Regions from separate parts of the Clostridium estertheticum genome, predicted to be linked through region 2. Evidence: a T-box and tRNA genes for the amino acid it is inferred to sense, from the RefSeq annotation. Region 2 holds a T-box; the other holds one or more tRNA genes.
The links. A T-box is a leader RNA that pairs with one kind of tRNA and senses whether it is charged. The one in region 2 lies ahead of alaS (alanine--tRNA ligase), so its partner is inferred to be a tRNA-Ala.
Positions count from the first base shown of each region.

Region 1: it encodes a tRNA-Ala, which carries the amino acid that the T-box ahead of alaS (alanine--tRNA ligase) is inferred to sense. The anticodon was not compared.

Region 1 is NZ_CP015756.1:4,591,402-4,601,299, forward strand. Features, by position in the region: gene A7L45_RS21385 (aminopeptidase P family protein) at 1-879, opposite strand, end outside; gene A7L45_RS21390 (hypothetical protein) at 1,018-1,254, opposite strand; tRNA gene A7L45_RS21395 (tRNA-Asn) at 1,531-1,605, opposite strand; rRNA gene rrf (5S ribosomal RNA) at 1,611-1,727, opposite strand; rRNA gene A7L45_RS21405 (23S ribosomal RNA) at 1,799-4,737, opposite strand; rRNA gene A7L45_RS21410 (16S ribosomal RNA) at 5,037-6,550, opposite strand; tRNA gene A7L45_RS21415 (tRNA-Ala) at 7,981-8,056, opposite strand; tRNA gene A7L45_RS21420 (tRNA-Ile) at 8,060-8,136, opposite strand; rRNA gene rrf (5S ribosomal RNA) at 8,143-8,259, opposite strand; tRNA gene A7L45_RS21430 (tRNA-Asn) at 8,301-8,375, opposite strand; rRNA gene rrf (5S ribosomal RNA) at 8,381-8,497, opposite strand; rRNA gene A7L45_RS21440 (23S ribosomal RNA) at 8,569-9,898, opposite strand, start outside.
Region 2 is NZ_CP015756.1:2,560,813-2,570,710, reverse strand. Features, by position in the region: gene mnmA (tRNA 2-thiouridine(34) synthase MnmA) at 1-966, shown strand, start outside; gene nifU (Fe-S cluster assembly scaffold protein NifU) at 1,126-1,509, shown strand; gene nagZ (beta-N-acetylhexosaminidase) at 1,570-2,799, opposite strand; gene A7L45_RS11785 (PRC-barrel domain-containing protein) at 3,048-3,554, shown strand; gene A7L45_RS11780 (AI-2E family transporter) at 3,541-4,569, shown strand; T-box leader at 4,677-4,869, shown strand; gene alaS (alanine--tRNA ligase) at 4,937-7,582, shown strand; gene A7L45_RS11770 (IreB family regulatory phosphoprotein) at 7,762-8,019, shown strand; gene ruvX (Holliday junction resolvase RuvX) at 8,093-8,512, shown strand; gene A7L45_RS11760 (DUF1292 domain-containing protein) at 8,599-8,856, shown strand; gene A7L45_RS11755 (Fur family transcriptional regulator) at 9,033-9,485, shown strand; gene typA (translational GTPase TypA) at 9,734-9,898, shown strand, end outside.

The sequences.
Region 1 (9,898 bases), 2.0 Mb from region 2:
TTGCGCTTTTAAAACTACATTATAAACTTGTTTTTGTCTTTCAGTATATCTTCCATTAACAGGAAATGTACGGCTTATATCCGCATTGTAATATTTATACTGAGCCCCCAAATCAAACAACACTAATTTACCATCCTGAAGCTCACTATCATTTTTTACATAATGAAGTATAGTTGCATTCCTACCACATGCTGCAATGGTTTGAAAAGCATAATCTGTTACACCGTCACTTTTCAATGAAAAATCAAAGTAGGCCTCTAATTGATATTCTTTAATACCAACTTTCGCATTTTTCATTAGTTGTTTTATACCCCTGTCTGTAATATCTATAGCTTTCCTTATTAACTTTATTTCCTCCTCTGATTTAATAAGTCTAAGACTCGCTATTTCATGGTATATGTTTTGTACTTTTAAATAAGGGTATCTTTGTGTTACCACTTTTGCAAACATTTGTGATGTAGACATTGATATATCAAACTCTTGTCTTTCAAGATCCAAATATAAGTTTTCGATTTTTGTTTTCTCTAAAATTGAGTTAAATAAATTTTTAAAATTCTCTACAAACTCAATATTTTGTATACCAGAGATTTCTTTTGCCTCAACTTTAGACATTTTCTCTCCTGCCCACCTAGACAATACTGGGTCATTTTTCTCTACAAATAGTATCTCTTCAGCCTTGCCCTTTATTTTTGCTATCATTAAAATCATTTTATCTTTATCAACACCTGTTAAATAATAAAAATTCCTATTTGGAGTGAATGCATATTTTTCATCTGCTGATTTATAAGGTGCTTCACCTGCAAATATTAATGTTATTGAATTTTCTTCTAGGCTTCCCCAAAGATTCTTCCTATTTGTATTAAATAATATGTTTTTCATTTAAATTCCCCTCCCAGTGAATATTTTAAAATGTATTATTTGTTATAACATATCACTCAGTTTAATGAAGTTCAAGACTTTATACTAAGCTTCTTTAGGACATTCGCCTGTTTTATTGAAAATATTGTAACTTCATAACTATCTTTCCTTTTGCGAAGTAATATAGTATTCACCATTTTGGGTATCTCCTTGAGTCACTATAGTAAAACTATTATTTTCTAACATTTCACAGAGTATTTTCATTTCCTCAGAGTTTTTCATTCTTGAAGTAATGGTAAATCTATCATTTTGTGAAATTATTCCCATATAATCATGAATGCTACTATAATCACTTAAATTAATATTCCCAGGAATATCTAATCTATATTCAGACATTTTATTTCCCCCTCTTTACTATGATTAACATTAGGTTCTGTAATTTCAGGTAAAATATCCGTATTTATTATAAAAAATAAAAGTACCTATAATTTAAAATTATTGGTACTTAACTACATATTATAAATAAATATAAATTACTAATAACACTCATATTTATTATACACACTTAATATAATATTTGTTGTATTTACTTAATCCTATAATTCTCCATAAAATAAAAAAAGCTATTAATTAGCTTTTATATATCTTAAATATATTATTACATTATAAAAATGGCTCCGCGAAAAGGATTTGAACCTTCAACCTATCGGTTAACAGCCGAGCGCTCCACCGTTGAGCTATCGCGGAACATTACCTAGCGACGACCTACTCTTCCACAAGGTCACCCCTGCAGTACCATCGGCGCATTGAAGCTTAACCTTCGTGTTCGGTATGGGAACGGGTGTTACCTTCATGCCATAATCACTAGATGAGAATATAAATATTCTCTCAAAATTGCACAGTATTCGCATTATTAATATTAATTGTTACTTATGTTATCTTGGTCAAGCCCTCGACTTATTAGTATTAGTCAGCTGAACATGTTACCATGCTTACACCTCTAACCTATCAACCTGGTGGTCTTCCAGGAGTCTTACTTGCACCACACTTACGTGTGGACAATGGGAAATCTCATCTTAGGGTGGGCTTCACGCTTAGATGCTTTCAGCGTTTATCCCTTCCAAACATAGCTACCCAGCGATGCCACTGGCGTGACAACTGGTGCACCAGAGGTTTGTCCATCCCGGTCCTCTCGTACTAAGGACAGCTCCCTTCAAATTTCCTACGCCCGCGACGGATAGGGACCGAACTGTCTCACGACGTTCTGAACCCAGCTCGCGTGCCGCTTTAATGGGCGAACAGCCCAACCCTTGGGACCTACTTCAGCCCCAGGATGCGACGAGCCGACATCGAGGTGCCAAACCTCCCCGTCGATGTGGACTCTTGGGGGAGATCAGCCTGTTATCCCCGAGGTAGCTTTTATCCGTTGAGCGATGGCCCTCCCACGAGGTACCACCGGATCACTAAGCCCGACTTTCGTCCCTGCTCCACTTGTAAGTGTCGCAGTCAGGCTCCCTTCTGCCTTTGCACTCTTCGCGCGATTTCCAACCGCGCTGAGGGAACCTTTGGGCGCCTCCGTTACTCTTTCGGAGGCGACCGCCCCAGTCAAACTGCCCACCTAACAATGTCCTGTGACCAGATTCATGGCCTCCAGTTAGAACCTCAGTACTGTCAGGGTGGTATCCCAAGGATGACTCCACACAGGCTGACGCCCATGTATCGTAGTCTCCCACCTATCCTGTACAGACAATACCGAAATTCAATGCTAAGCTACAGTAAAGCTCTACGGGGTCTTTCCGTCCAATCGCGGGTATCCAGCATCTTCACTGGAACTACAATTTCGCCGGATGTACTGTTGAGACAGTGCCCAAATCATTACGCCATTCGTGCGGGTCGGAACTTACCCGACAAGGAATTTCGCTACCTTAGGACCGTTATAGTTACGGCCGCCGTTTACTGGGGCTTAAGTTCATAGCCTCGCCAAGAGCAAGCTCTCAGCTAACTAATCCCCTTAACCTTCCAGCACCGGGCAGGCGTCAGCCCCTATACATCAGCTTTCGCTTTAGCAGAGACCTGTGTTTTTGCTAAACAGTTGCTTGGGCCTATTCTCTGCGACCTACTTACGTAGGCACCCCTTCTCCCGAAGTTACGGGGTCAATTTGCCGAGTTCCTTAACAGTAATTCTTCCGATGGTCTTAGGATTCTCTCCTCACCTACCTGTGTCGGTTTGCGGTACGGGCACCAATATCCTCGATAGAGACTTTTCTTGGCAGCGTGGAATCAGATACTTCAGCAATAAATTGCCTTCCCCATTACATCTCAGCGTTAAGAGCAAACGGATTTGCCTGCTTGCTCCGCCTAAATGCTTAGACACACATCCAATAGTGTGCACATCTTATCCTCCTGCGTCATCCCATTTCTAATAACGTCCATTGGTGGTATCGGAATATCAACCGATTGTCCATCACCTACGCCTTTCGGCCTCGGCTTAGGTCCCGACTAACCCTGAGAGGACGAGCCTTCCTCAGGAAACCTTAGGTTTTCGACCGTTAAGATTCTCACTTAACTCTCGCTACTCATGCCAACATTCTCACTTCTGTACCGTCCACCACTCCTTACGGTATGACTTCAGCCAGTACAGAAAGCTCCTCTACCGCTTACACAATTGTGTAAACCCATAGCTTCGGTGGTAAGTTTTAGCCCCGGACATCTTCGGCGCAGGATCTCTTGACTAGTGAGCTATTACGCACTCTTTGAATGAGTGGCTGCTTCTGAGCCAACATCCTAGTTGTCTTAGAAATCCCACATCCTTTTCCACTTAACTTACACTTTGGGACCTTAGCTGATGGTCTGGGCTGTTTCCCTTTTGACTACGGATCTTATCATTCGCAGTCTGACTGCCGAAATAAAAGTATATGGCATTCGGAGTTTGATAGGGTTCAGTAACTGTTGTCAGCCCCTAGCCCATTCAGTGCTCTACCTCCATTACTCAATTAATCGACGCTAGCCCTAAAGCTATTTCGAGGAGAACCAGCTATCTCCGAGTTCGATTGGAATTTCTCCGCTATCCACAGCTCATCCCATGGTTTTTCAACACCAACGTGGTTCGGACCTCCACGGAATTTTACTTCCGCTTCATCCTGGCCATGGATAGGTCACCCGGTTTCGGGTCTACGACATGCAACTAGAACGCCCTATTCAGACTCGGTTTCCCTTCGGCTCCGTACCTTAAGTACTTAACCTTGCTACATATCGTAACTCGTTGGCTCGTTCTACAAAAAGCACGCCGTCACACATAAAAAGTGCTTCGACCGGTTGTAGGCACACGGTTTCAGGTTCTATTTCACTCCCCTTCCGGGGTTCTTTTCACCTTTCCCTCACGGTACTTCTTCACTATCGGTCACTAGGTAGTATTTAGCCTTGGGAGGTGGTCCTCCCAGCTTCCCACAAGGTTTCACGTGTCTCGTGGTACTCTGGATTAGATCTGACTGTTCTTCCTTTTCATTTACAGGCCTATTACCTTCTGCGGAGCAGCTTTCCAGCTATCTTCAATTAAAGAATTGCAGTATTTATGATCTATCCTCAACCCCTAAGTCAAAGACTTAGGTTTGGGCTCATTCCCTTTCGCTCGCCGCTACTTAGGAAATCGATATTTCTTTCTCTTCCTCCGGGTACTTAGATGTTTCAGTTCCCCGGGTGTACCTCTGCATACCTATTTATTCAGTATGCAGTACATAGTTGTTACTATGTGGGTTCCCCCATTCGGAAATCTTTGGATCACAGGCTATTTGCGCCTACCCAAAGCTTATCGCAGCTTAACGCGTCCTTCTTCGGCTCCTAGTGCCAAGGCATTCGCCATGCGCCCTTTGTAGCTTGACCTTTGATTCTGTTTATTTTCATAAACTATTTTGTTTCTTAATATTAATTTTGCGAAATCATAATAAATTAACCTATAACCACTCTCGTGGATCTAAATCTTTTTAAAACAATTTTATACACTGTGCAATTTTCAAAGAACATTTTAAGAAAAACTATTAATTAATTAGCTCCTAAGAGTTAATATAATTAGTCTCTCAAAATTAAACAGAGAAATAGGAACGAGTAATTACAATAGATATTTTGAAGAATAATTAAATTCTTCTATTGCATCGACCGAAGTCAATACATCTACTCCCTAGAAAGGAGGTGATCCAGCCGCAGGTTCTCCTACGGCTACCTTGTTACGACTTCACCCCAATCATCGATCCCACCTTCGGCCGCTGGCTCCTTACGGTTACCTCACGGACTTCGGGTGTTACCAACTCTCATGGTGTGACGGGCGGTGTGTACAAGGCCCGGGAACGTATTCACCGCGACATGCTGATTCGCGATTACTAGCAACTCCGGCTTCATGTAGGCGAGTTGCAGCCTACAATCCGAACTGGGATGAGTTTTTGAGTTTGGCTCCACCTTGCGGTCTTGCATCTCTTTGTACTCACCATTGTAGCACGTGTGTAGCCCTAGACATAAGGGGCATGATGATTTGACGTCATCCCCACCTTCCTCCCGGTTAACCCGGGCAGTCTCACTAGAGTGCTCAACTTAATGGTAGCAACTAATGATAAGGGTTGCGCTCGTTGCGGGACTTAACCCAACATCTCACGACACGAGCTGACGACAACCATGCACCACCTGTCACCTTGTCCCGAAGGACTTCACTCATCTCTGAGTTATGCAAGGGATGTCAAGTCTAGGTAAGGTTCTTCGCGTTGCTTCGAATTAAACCACATGCTCCGCTGCTTGTGCGGGCCCCCGTCAATTCCTTTGAGTTTTAATCTTGCGATCGTACTCCCCAGGCGGAATACTTAATGTGTTAACGGCGGCACCGAGGTTCGACCCCCGACACCTAGTATTCATCGTTTACGGCGTGGACTACCAGGGTATCTAATCCTGTTTGCTCCCCACGCTTTCATGCCTCAGCGTCAGTTACAGTCCAGTAAGTCGCCTTCGCCACTGGTGTTCTTCCTAATCTCTACGCATTTCACCGCTACACTAGGAATTCCACTTACCTCTCCTGCACTCTAGACACCCAGTTTCAAATGCAGCACCCAAGTTAAGCTCGGGTATTTCACATCTGACTTAAATGTCCGCCTACGCATCCTTTACGCCCAGTAAATCCGGACAACGCTTGCCACCTACGTATTACCGCGGCTGCTGGCACGTAGTTAGCCGTGGCTTCCTCCTCTGGTACCGTCATTATCGTCCCAGAAGACAGAACTTTACAACCCGAAGGCCTTCATCATTCACGCGGCGTTGCTGCGTCAGGGTTTCCCCCATTGCGCAATATTCCCCACTGCTGCCTCCCGTAGGAGTCTGGACCGTGTCTCAGTTCCAATGTGGCCGATCACCCTCTCAGGTCGGCTACGCATCGTTGCCTTGGTGGGCCTTTACCTCACCAACTAGCTAATGCGCCGCGGGTCCATCTCAAAGTGAAATTCCGAAAAATTCCTTTGATGTTAAGATCATGCGATCAAAACATATTATGCGGTATTAATCTCCCTTTCGGGAGGCTATTCCCCTCTTTGAGGCAGGTTACCCACGTGTTACTCACCCGTCCGCCGCTAATTGATCCCGAAGGATCGCATCGCTCGACTTGCATGTGTTAGGCACGCCGCCAGCGTTCGTCCTGAGCCAGGATCAAACTCTCAATTTAAAAGTTTACACTTTTTTAGTTGAAATAATTAATCTGCGCCAACTGTTAAGTTGGTTAGCAAGCTCATTACATACTTTTTAGTCTTACGACTAAAATATTACTTTTACTAAAGTAATTGACTGGTTAAAATAAAATGTTATTTTATTTCTTTACCTATTTCTCTGTTTAATTTTCAAAGACCAATTTGCTTTGTCATCATGTGACGACTTCTACTATGATACTAGGTTTTTCTTATTTTGTCAAGTATTTTTTAAAATAAATTTTCAAAAGAAAACTTTTTAAATCATAATCAACATTTAACTTCTGTGCCACTCGTTTGTGACGACAAGGAATATTCTATCATAAACGTAATACTATATATTTCACTCATTCGTTATATACGGTTATTAATCCTTATTTACTACATATTACTCTTTAATGCTTTGTTTTAATTATATTGACACACATGGTTAAGTATATAATTATATATCCATATTTCAACACTTAATTCATCTATTTTATTCTTTCTCTATTATAACGATCATTAAGATATTCATGTTAAAGACGAAATTTTAAATTTCTCAACCATCTAAAAAATGTTTTAAACATTTTCTTAAGTAAGTATACCTGTGATAACAAAACAAGACTTTACCAGAGTTTAACTATCTTATAAAGTCTTTAATATTATAGTAATAAAAGCACTACCTTATTGTGTGTTTTATCTTTGGATTATTATCAATATTATAAACTTTATCAATCAAACTGTACCACTTTTTCATCATGAACTTCTCTCGCTTCGCTATCTAAATTATTCTTTTATAAACCCTTCATTAGTTTTGCTGTCCTCTTTAGCCTTAAGTCAATATATCTAGCTTAGCCTAATTACTCTTTTTAGAACGGATTATGTTTCCAGTAGATTCGTCATCACCAGTTACAAGTACCTCTTAATATTTCGACTTCGATTACCTTTTCTAGTAAGTTTATAAATTTATAATTTGAATTGCAAACTTTGTTTTACCCTCCATACTATTAGCAAGTTTTCATTGGCTAAAAGTTAATAACTATTATGGATTCATCTGCCAGCTGCACTACATCGTATCCCCCTTATGCTCCCACTTGTTTGAACTTACCTATCAAAATAGGATAATACATGGTTCTCCAGATAGGTTTGCCTGCCTAAATACGAATGCATCCGTCTTAACTTATAAAGTTATCTAACTTTAAGGCTTTCCCATATTTTTCAGAGTTACCCACTTTGTAAGCCATCTTCGATTTACTTTCGTTATGTTCCACATTTCCCCTGCTACTTCCTTCAGACCCTACTGTTGCCAGTAATGCCATTACTCTCAGGTTGTCTTTCCGTTGGTTAGGTGACGTAGACTTCTTTCAGCCTATCGGCTCAGCGAACATGCTGGACGTACAAAAAAGAACAGTCTATATTAGACTGTTCTTGGTGGAGATAAAGGGAATCGAACCCTTGACCCCCTGCGTGCAAGGCAGGTGCTCTCCCAGCTGAGCTATATCCCCATATGGTGGACCTTCAGGGACTCGAACCCCGGACCGACCGGTTATGAGCCGGTAGCTCTAACCAGCTGAGCTAAAGATCCATATTTATCTGGCGACGACCTACTCTTCCACAAGGTCACCCCTGCAGTACCATCGGCGCATTGAAGCTTAACCTTCGTGTTCGGTATGGGAACGGGTGTTACCTTCATGCCATAATCACCAGATTTATTGATACCTACCAAATATGTTATTGTATTATAAAAAATGGCTCCGCGAAAAGGATTTGAACCTTCAACCTATCGGTTAACAGCCGAGCGCTCCACCGTTGAGCTATCGCGGAACATTACCTAGCGACGACCTACTCTTCCACAAGGTCACCCCTGCAGTACCATCGGCGCATTGAAGCTTAACCTTCGTGTTCGGTATGGGAACGGGTGTTACCTTCATGCCATAATCACTAGATGAGAATATAAATATTCTCTCAAAATTGCACAGTATTCGCATTATTAATATTAATTGTTACTTATGTTATCTTGGTCAAGCCCTCGACTTATTAGTATTAGTCAGCTGAACATGTTACCATGCTTACACCTCTAACCTATCAACCTGGTGGTCTTCCAGGAGTCTTACTTGCACCACACTTACGTGTGGACAATGGGAAATCTCATCTTAGGGTGGGCTTCACGCTTAGATGCTTTCAGCGTTTATCCCTTCCAAACATAGCTACCCAGCGATGCCACTGGCGTGACAACTGGTGCACCAGAGGTTTGTCCATCCCGGTCCTCTCGTACTAAGGACAGCTCCCTTCAAATTTCCTACGCCCGCGACGGATAGGGACCGAACTGTCTCACGACGTTCTGAACCCAGCTCGCGTGCCGCTTTAATGGGCGAACAGCCCAACCCTTGGGACCTACTTCAGCCCCAGGATGCGACGAGCCGACATCGAGGTGCCAAACCTCCCCGTCGATGTGGACTCTTGGGGGAGATCAGCCTGTTATCCCCGAGGTAGCTTTTATCCGTTGAGCGATGGCCCTCCCACGAGGTACCACCGGATCACTAAGCCCGACTTTCGTCCCTGCTCCACTTGTAAGTGTCGCAGTCAGGCTCCCTTCTGCCTTTGCACTCTTCGCGCGATTTCCAACCGCGCTGAGGGAACCTTTGGGCGCCTCCGTTACTCTTTCGGAGGCGACCGCCCCAGTCAAACTGCCCACCTAACAATGTCCTGTGACCAGATTCATGGCCTCCAGTTAGAACCTCAGTACTGTCAGGGTGGTATCCCAAGGATGACTCCACACAGGCTGACGCCCATGTATCTTAGTCTCCCACCTATCCTGTACAGACAATACCGAAATTCAATGCTAAGCTACAGTAAAGCTCTACGGGGTCTTTCCGTCCAATCGCGGGTATCCAGCATCTTCACTGGAACTACAATTTCGCCGGATGTACTGTTGAGACAGTGCCCAAATCATTACGCCATTCGTGCGGGTCGGAACTTACCCGACAAGGAATTTCGCTACCTTAGGACCGTTATAGTTACGGCCGCCGTTTACTGGGGCTTAAGTTCATAGCCTCGCCAAGAGCAAGCTCTCAGCTAACTAATCCCCTTAACCTTCCAGCACCGGGCAGGCGTCAGCCCCTATACATCAGCTTTCGCTTTAGCAGAGACCTGTGTTTTTGCTAAACAGTTGCTTGGGCCTATTCTCTGCGACCTACTTACGTAGGCACCCCTTCTCCCGAAGTTACGGGGTCAATTTGCCGAGTTCCTTAACAGTAATTCTTCCGATGGTCTTAGGATTCTCTCCTCACCTACCTGTGTCGGTTTGCGGTACGGGCACCAATATCCTCGATAGAGACTTTTCTTGG
Region 2 (9,898 bases):
CCAGATAATCCGGATTATGAGGAAAATGAAGGTGGATGTTGTTCTATATCAGCTGCAAATGATGCAAGGCGTGTTGCTGATGTGTTAGATATACCATTTTATGTTATGAATTTTAAAGATGTTTTTAAAAAAAATGTTATTGATAATTTTATTGATGAATATATGGAAGGTAGAACTCCCAACCCTTGTATTGTATGTAATAGGACTATTAAATTTGATGAATTTTTAAGAAAAGCGAGAGCACTTGGTGCTGATTATATAGCTACAGGACATTATGCTAAAGTTGAAAAACAAGACGATAGATACGTGCTTAAGAATGCAGAAGATAATAAGAAAGATCAGACATATGCTTTATATGGTTTAACGCAAGATCAACTAAGTCGTACTCTAATGCCTTGTGGAGAATATACTAAACCAGAAATACGAAAGATTGCGGAGAAAATTGGTCTTGAAGTTTTTAAAAAAAGGGATAGCCAAGAAATCTGTTTTATACCTGATAATGACCATGGAAATTATATTAAAAAATATAGTGGTAGAGTTATAAAACCAGGAGACTTTGTTGATAAGCAAGGAGTAGTTATAGGAAAACACAAGGGAATAGTGTATTATACTATAGGACAAAGAAAAGGATTGGGCATTGCTCTAGGAAAACCTGTATTTGTTAATGATATTAATCCTATTACTAATCAAGTAATAGTAGGTGATGAAGAAGATATCTTTAAAACTGGTCTCATAGCTAAAGATTTGAATTTTATTCTTTTCGACAAATTAACCTCAAATTTGAAAGTTACAGCTAAAATTAGATACTCGGCAATTCCACAATCGGCTACTTTAATTCCTATGGAAAATAATAGAGTAAAGGTTGTTTTTGATGAGAAACAAAGAGCTATAACCAAAGGTCAATCGGTAGTCTTCTATTTAGAAAACTTAGTAGTTGGTGGAGGGATAATAGAGAAAATTTTATAAATTCAATATAAATATTGCTACTTTAGTGGATGATTATAGCGGAGGGATATCTAGTTAAAAACTAGATATCCCTCTGCATTTATAAGAAATAATAGTTAATATTATAAAGTAGCGGTTAGGATATTATCAACAATTTATTGAGAGGAAAGGAGTAATACTATGGAATATAGTGATAAGGTTATGGAGCATTTTTATAGTCCAAGAAATATGGGTGTATTAGGTGATGCTAATGGTATTGGAGAAGCAGGAGATCCTAATTGTGGAGACATAATGAAAATCTATATTGAGGTAAAGGATAATATAATAAATAACGTTAAATTCAAGGCGTTTGGCTGTGGTTCAGCTATAGCATCATCCAGTATTGCGACAGAACTTATAAAAGGCAAAAGTTTAGAAGAGGCTTGGAAATTAACCAATAAGTCAGTTATTGAGGCTTTAGAGGGTTTGCCAGTTGTGAAAGAGCATTGCTCTGTACTCGCAGAGCAAACTATACATAATGCGATAAATAATTACAGAGAGTCACAAAATCTGAAGCTTTGGTAGTATAATTCTAAATAAAAGTGGAACTTCATTGAGGACTAATCAATGTAGTTCCACTTTTATTTAATTATTTGAGAAGGATTTTATTTTATCATTAATTTCATTGATTTTATTGGTATTTATGGTATTTAACGTATCATTATTGATTTTATACTTTTCTTTGAGTTTTAGTATACGGTACACACTCTCATTAAGTCTTTTTTCTGATATTGTTTTGTTCTGGACTGCAGTTTTTAGTGAATTAATTACTTTTAGCTCATTAGCATATTCATGGCATACTAAAATAATATCACTACCAGAATTAAAAGACTTAATTGCAGCATCACCAATGTCGTTATATTTTATTATGGCCGCCATGGTCATATCATCAGTAATAACCACTCCGTTAAATTTAAGCTTTTTTCTTAGTATATCCGTTATAACAACTTTTGACATGCTAGCAGGATTTACATTGTCTATTTTACTTAGCAAAATATGAGCCACCATAATAGCATCAGCATTATTTTTTATAGCGTTTTTAAAAGGTAATAGTTCAAAATTATTAAGTTCATTTATATCTTTATTTACTAATGGAAGACCTACATGGGAATCAACTGATGTGTCACCATGTCCAGGAAAGTGTTTTACAACCGGAATTACATTGTTATCACTCATGCCTTTCATGGTTTTGATTCCTAGTTTGCTCACAATATTTGAATTATTACCAAATGATCTATCTCCTATTATAGGATTATTTGGGTTACTATTTATATCTAGTACGGGAGCAAAATCCATATTAAATCCATAAATTTTAAGTTCATCTCCAATTATTTTTCCAATGTTGTAGCTTAAGTCAGAATCATTCAAATTACCTATTATTTGGTTTGATGGAAGCTTTTTTAGTTCATATGGCATCCTTGATACCCTTCCACCTTCCTCATCAACAGAGACAAATAGAGGTGCTTTATTTAAAGAATTATTGGTTTTAATTGAATTAATTAAGCTAACTAGTTGATTAGAATTCTCTACATTTTTACTAAATAAAATAACTCCAGAAACTTTATGTTGTTTAATTAAATTAGTTATATTATTGTTTATTGAATAACCATCCAGTCCAACGATTACCAACTGACCGATTTTTTCATCTAAATTCATAGAATCAACTTTTTTTTGGACTAAGTCAATAGGCTTTGTCTTCATAATAGTGACTTCATCCTTAGTTTTAACATTAGATAAAGAGCTATGATCAGAATTATTACAACCTGATAATAATAAACTACTAATTAATAAGATTCTTATAATTGATTTTTTCATTATTAAATTAAACCTCTTTTCTAAAAATAAACAAAATATTTAAAATTACTAAGTAACTATACTATTTAAAAGATATATAAGCAACAATAATAATTGCAATTTATAGGAAAAATTAAATGTGAATTTTAATTTTATAAGTCCAAATATCACTTTAATCATTTATCTTTATTTTATGTAATATTTTTTATACTAATTGGAAAAGATAAGTTTACCAAAAACAATTAAATTTTTTTAATATAGGAGATAATATGTTTAAAAGTAAAGATTTTATATTTATGAATGTTGTGAGTGTAGATGGTAAAAAAATTGGATTTATTAAGGACTTATTAATAGATTTTAATAAAGGTAAAGTAATTGGATTTCTAATATCTCCATACAACTTTTTTCAAAAAAATTTGAGTGTATTAAAAGAAGATATAATATACTTTAACAAAGATATGGTAGTTAAAAAAGTAGAAAAAAGTACGCATTTATGCTTACATAGTTTTATTAGTATGGATGTAATAGATATATGCAAAAATGTATTGGGCATGGTGGAGGATATTACCTTTACAGGCAACGATTTTATAATAAAAGGGGTTATAGTATCTTCAGGATTTATTACGAATTTGCTTCGTGGGAAAAGAATAATATTAATAAATGAATTAATACTTGGTGAAGAAAATATTCTTTATATTCCAAATCACGATCAATATTGTTTTAAAAGTATGCCTCATAATTTTTTTGTACAGGGGAAATCAAATGAAAAAAATTAATAAAAAGAGGTTAGTTATTTGCGTTTTAAGCATTGTTATATTAATTGCTATAATCGCTATAGCTATTAGAATACCAATTATTAAACAATTATTAAATTTAATATTTATATCGTTTATTATAGCGTATGGTCTAAAACCATTATATACGCTTCTGATTAGAAGAGGGGCAAACAAAAAGGCAGCATCTGCTTTAATAGTAGTTGGGCTATTAGTTTTAATATTACTAGTATTTATAGTGGTGATACCATCAATATTTAGAGAGAGTTTATCTATAAAAAGAGTAATAAACGATTTGGGGAATTATTTAATTAATGCGAAAACGAAAATAAAGGTATTAAGTACAAATAAAATTATGGATAGTATTATAAACACTATATATTATAAATCTAATGCACAAATTCTTTTAATACTCAATAAGTTACTTGATTTTATCATGGGACTGGGGGAGAATATATTAACTTATATGGTTTCGCCTTTAATAATATATTACTTTTTATGTGATAGTGAAAACATGATAAACAAGACACTTATAATTTTCCCACCAGAGAGCAGAAATGTAATAAAAAAAATTATAGATGATATTGATAAGGTTCTAGGTAGATATATAATGAGTCAGCTTATTTTATGTGGAATTATAACTGTTGCTACCTTTTTAATCTTAATGTTTATGAAAGTCGATTTTCCATTAATATTAGCTTTAATAAATGGTATTTTTAATATAATTCCTTATTTTGGTCCTATATTTGGACTAATCCCTATAATTTTGATTGCACTACTGGAATCTCCCAAAATAGCATTATACACAACTATATGGATATTTGCGCTTCAACAAATTGAAGGAAGTTTATTATCACCAAAAATAATTGGAGAAAGCATAAGTATGCATCCATTAACGGTAATATTATTATTAATGATAGGTGGAGCAGTTGGAGGAATATTAGGTATGATACTTGCAGTACCACTAGGAGTAGTAATTAAAGTTATATATGAGGACTTAAATTATTATTTATTTTAGATCTTGAAATTAATTCTTAAATATTGACAAGAAATAGATTATTACTTATAATTTATATATAATAAGACATTTAGTTAAAATACGTTTTAATGAATAAGTAAAGTTAATATTAGGTAATGATGAGAGTTAGTAAATATATGGAGTCATTTAGAGAGGAAGTGGGTGGTGAAAACTTCTTGACAGGTATATTGAAGCTATCTTTGAACCTGTTTTTATTGAGAGATATCGCTATATAGTTAATTTTATTAATTATACAGCGATATAATTAGGGTGGTAACGCGGAAAACTTTCGTCCCTTGTTTTAGGGAAGTGAAGGTTTTTTTGTATTATAAAAATTTATGAATTTTAAATAAACGGAGGAGATAATATGGAGAATTTAGGCTTGAATGAAATTAGGGAATCCTTTCTAACATTTTTTGAAGGTAAAGAACATCTTAGACTGGAGAGTTTCCCTCTAGTACCTAAGAATGATAATAGTTTATTACTTGTAAATGCAGGTATGCAACCACTTAAATCATATTTCACAGGAATTCAAACGCCACCTAGTGTTAGAATAACTGACTGTCAAAAGTGTATTAGAACGGGAGATATCGAGAATGTGGGTAAGACATCAAGGCATGGTACTTTCTTTGAAATGCTAGGGAATTTTTCTTTTGGTGATTATTTTAAGCAGGAGATTATTCCATGGGCTTGGGAATATGTGACTGAGGTTTTAAATATACCAAAAGAAATGTTATATGTTACTGTATATTTAGAGGATGATGAGGCTTTTAATGTATGGAATAAAAATACAAATATTGATCCATTACATATTTTTAAATTAGGAAAAGAAGAGAACTTCTGGGAGATAGGTCAGGGACCTTGTGGTCCAAGTTCAGAAATACATTTTGATAGAAATGTAAAATTAGGTAGAATAAAGACTAGTGAAGAGTTTATAGAAGCAGGAAATGAAGATAGAATAATAGAATTTTGGAATTTAGTATTTACTCAATTTGATAAGGATGAAAAAGGTAATTATAATAAATTAAAGAATCCTAATATAGATACAGGTATGGGACTTGAGAGAATATCTGCTATAATGCAAGGCACTGATAGTATATTTGAAGTGGATACTATAAAAAACATTTTAAATGAAGTATCGAGGGTTACAGGTGCTAAATGCGGAGAAAGCCCTGCAAGCGACGTATCATTAAAAATTATAACTGACCATGTTAGGAGTACAACTTTCATGATAAGTGATGGAATACTTCCGTCTAATGAGGGAAGAGGTTATGTTTTAAGACGTCTAATAAGACGTGCAGCAAGGCATGGTAGACTACTTGGAATTAAAAATACTTTTTTATATGAACTCTGTGATATGGTTATAAAAAATTCCTGCGTAGCATATCCCGAACTTAGCGAGAAATCCTCTTATATTAAGAAAGTTGTAAAAATTGAAGAGGAAAGATTTCTTGAAACTATAGATTCAGGCATGGATATATTAAAAGGATATATAGAGGAACTTGGAGTTAATAATGATAAAATATTAGGTGGAGATAAGGCTTTTAAATTATATGATACTTATGGATTTCCATATGAACTTACAGAAGAAATACTCGAAGATGTAGGCATAAAGATTGATTTGAAAGAATTTAATACTGAAATGCAAAATCAGAGGCAGATGGCAAGAGATGCCAGGGGACATTCAGATTACATGGGTAACGCAGACAATGTTTTGAATTTAATTCCTAAAGATATAGAAATAAAATTTGAAGGGTATGATAAAACTGAATTGTTTTCTAAAGTTAAAGTTTTAATTAGTGAAGGCGAGATTGTTACAGAACTTTCAAAAGGTTCAAAGGGAATAATTGTAACAGAAGTTACACCTTTTTATGCTGAAATGGGAGGTCAGATCGGAGACAAGGGAATAATCTTTAATGATAATTTTAAGGCAGAGGTTTATGATTGTAAAAAGAATATTTCTGGAAAAATTGTACATCTTGTCAAAATGATTGATGGAAAATTGCTAGCAGGTGAATTAGTAACTCTTAAGGTTAACGAGGATAGAAGAAATGAAATTTGTAGAAATCACTCAGCAACACATTTGCTTCAAGAGGCTTTGAAAAAGGTACTAGGCGATCATGTCCATCAATCAGGATCATATGTAAATGAAGATAGATTAAGGTTTGATTTCACCCATTTTTCAGCATTAACGGAAATGGAAGTTATTAAAGTCCAAAAGATAGTAAATGACAATATTTTAAAGGCATATACAGTTAATACGAGTGTCATGACTATAGAAAAGGCTAAAGAAAGTGGAGCCATAGCTTTGTTTGATGAAAAGTACAAAAATGATGTTAGAGTTGTTTCTATAGGCGAATTCAGTAAGGAATTATGTGGAGGTACTCATGTTAAAAACACAGGAGAAATAGGTCTTTTTAAAATTTTATCTGAATCAGGGGTAGCTGCTGGAGTTAGAAGAATTGAAGCTATAACAGGTATTAATTCTATTGAATTTTTAGAGGATAAAAATAATCAATTAAAAGATATTGCGAGTACATTAAAATGCTCCGAAAAGGACATAATTAATAAATTACAAATTCAATTAGTTGAATTAAAAGATAAAGAAAAGGAAATAATATTATTAAAAGGAAAACTAGCTAGTTCTTCAGTTGATGAAATGTTAAACAATGTTAAAGAAGTTAAAGGTGTTAAGGTAATCTGTGGTACTGTACGTAATATGGATTCAGATGCATTAAGGGATTTAGCTGACAAACTCCGCGATAAACTAGGTGACGGTTTAGTAGTACTTGGAAGTAGTGTAGGTGACAAAGTACAGTTTATTGCAATGGCATCTAAGTCCGCGATAGATAAAGGAATTCATTGTGGGAAAATAATTAAAGAAGTAGCTATGATTGCTGGCGGCGGCGGCGGCGGTAGACCGAATATGGCAGAGGCTGGCGGAAAACTTCCAGATAAATTAGATGAAGCAATAGAGAATGTATGCTCTATTATTGAAAGATTAGTAAAATAGTATACTTTTTGTAATAGTTGTTTTATAATATAATTAGTTAGAAATAATTTAATTAATGTTAGTATATAATTGTACAACTTTTTATAAAAAAATTATAAAATATTACGAAGTGATTTCCAAGTGTACTAAAATATGGTGAATTGCAGTATTTAGTGTATTATAAGGAAGGGGTGTATAGAATGGATAGTAATCAAAATACAGTCCAATTTGATTTTGTAAAAGATAAAAAGGATTTAACAAAAACTATTCTAACTGACGTATATAATTCGCTTATAAAAAAGGGATATAACCCAGTAAATCAAATGGTAGGATATTTAATTTCTGGTGATCCTACATATATAACGAACTATAATGGAGCAAGGGCGTTAGTAAGAAAGCTAGAAAGAGATGAAATATTAGAAGAAGTTTTAAAATCTTATCTAGACATAAAAAAATAAAATGCCCATATGGGCATTTTATTTTTTAAAATAATACTGTAATATAATAAGGCTAACGGTAAAGGAGGTTTACATGAGAATACTAGGATTAGATATTGGAGATAGAACAATAGGGATAGCTGTGTGCGATCCACTTGGGTTAACTGCACAAGGAATTACAACAATTAAAAGAAAAAGCATAGTATTAGACATAGAAGAAATTGACAAGATATGTAAAAAATATAATGTAGAAAGTTTTGTATCAGGACTTCCTAAAAATATGAATGGTACTATTGGACCTCAAGGAGAAAAGGTTCAACGGTTCTGTGAAAAGCTCCGAGAGACATTGAACTTAGAAGTGAAAATGTGGGATGAAAGATTAACTACAGTCGCTGCTAATAGAGTAATGCTTGAAGGTGATTTATCAAGGTCGAAAAGAAAAAAAATTGTTGATAAAATTGCAGCTACATTCATTTTGCAAGGATACTTAGACAGTTTAGGTACACGTTTATAAAATGAACTATAACAAAACAGGAGATTAAATCATATCCTGCGGAGCTGCAATATTATTTATTACATAATGTAAAAGGAGATAAAAAAATGGATAACAATGTAGAAACTGTACTATTATATGATGAAGAAGGTAAGGAAATAGAATTTGATGTGCTGACAAAACTGGACATTAAAGATAAGGAATATGTTATAGTTGCACCAACTGGAGAGGAAGACATTGATGCAATTGCACTAAGAATTGAAAAGGATGAAGATGGCAATGATATTTTAGTTACAATAGAAGACGATGAAGAGTTTGAAATGATTTCAGAAGCGTATGATGCGATTTCTTCTGATGAGATTTAATCCTATTATAGAAGAAAACCTCAATTAAATTGAAAAATTTTAAACAAATTATCCTGTTTTCTTAATACTAAATGATTATCAATTGACATTATTTAAAAAAAGTATTAAAATGAACCTATAGTAAAGAAATTTATACTTATAGGTCAAATGATGGTTATAAGAAAAGGGGTATATATATGTCAAAGGTATCTCCAGAGAGCGTTGAGAGTTTAAAAGAAACCTTAAAACAAGAGGGATATAAACTAACTCCACAGAGAAGAGCTATTTTAAATGGAATAATTAAAAGTGAAGGTAGCCATCTTACTGCGGAAGAACTGTATGACTTGGTTAAAATTGACTGCCCGGAAATAGGTCTTGCTACAATTTATAGAACCGTTCAACTTTTAGAAGATATGGGCGTAATTAGAAAATTTGATTTAGATGATGGATGTAGTAGATATGAGCTTAATCATCAAGATGAACGCCATCAGCATCATCACCTTATATGTAATCGGTGTGGTAAAGTGTTAGAAGTACAAGGGGATTTACTTGAAGAATTAGAATCAATTGTTGAAAAAGAATATAATTTCAAGATTGAAGACCATAGTTTGAAATTTTATGGTGTTTGTGAAAAATGTGCAGGCAAATAATTTTTGAATTGATAGATTATAAAGTAAATGTTTGGATTTATGTAGGATTATATAATAAAAAAACTAATTATATGATATAATTTAAGTGAATTTATCATTTTTTAATATTGAGTAACAGACATAGTTGACTTTTTTGCAAGATAATATTAGAATAAGTATAGTAAATGCGAAAATTGGATACTTCAAGGCGTATCCAATTTTCGTTTGTGTAAAATGTGTAAACACATGAAAAAAATTGGAGGATTAATATGAATTTATTTACAAGAAATGACGTTAGAAATATAGCAATTATTGCCCACGTAGATCACGGCAAGACAACATTAGTGGATTGTTTACTTAAACAAAGCAATGTTTTTAGAGCGAATGAAAAAGTACAAGAGAGAGTAATGGATTCAAATGACTTAGAAAAAGAA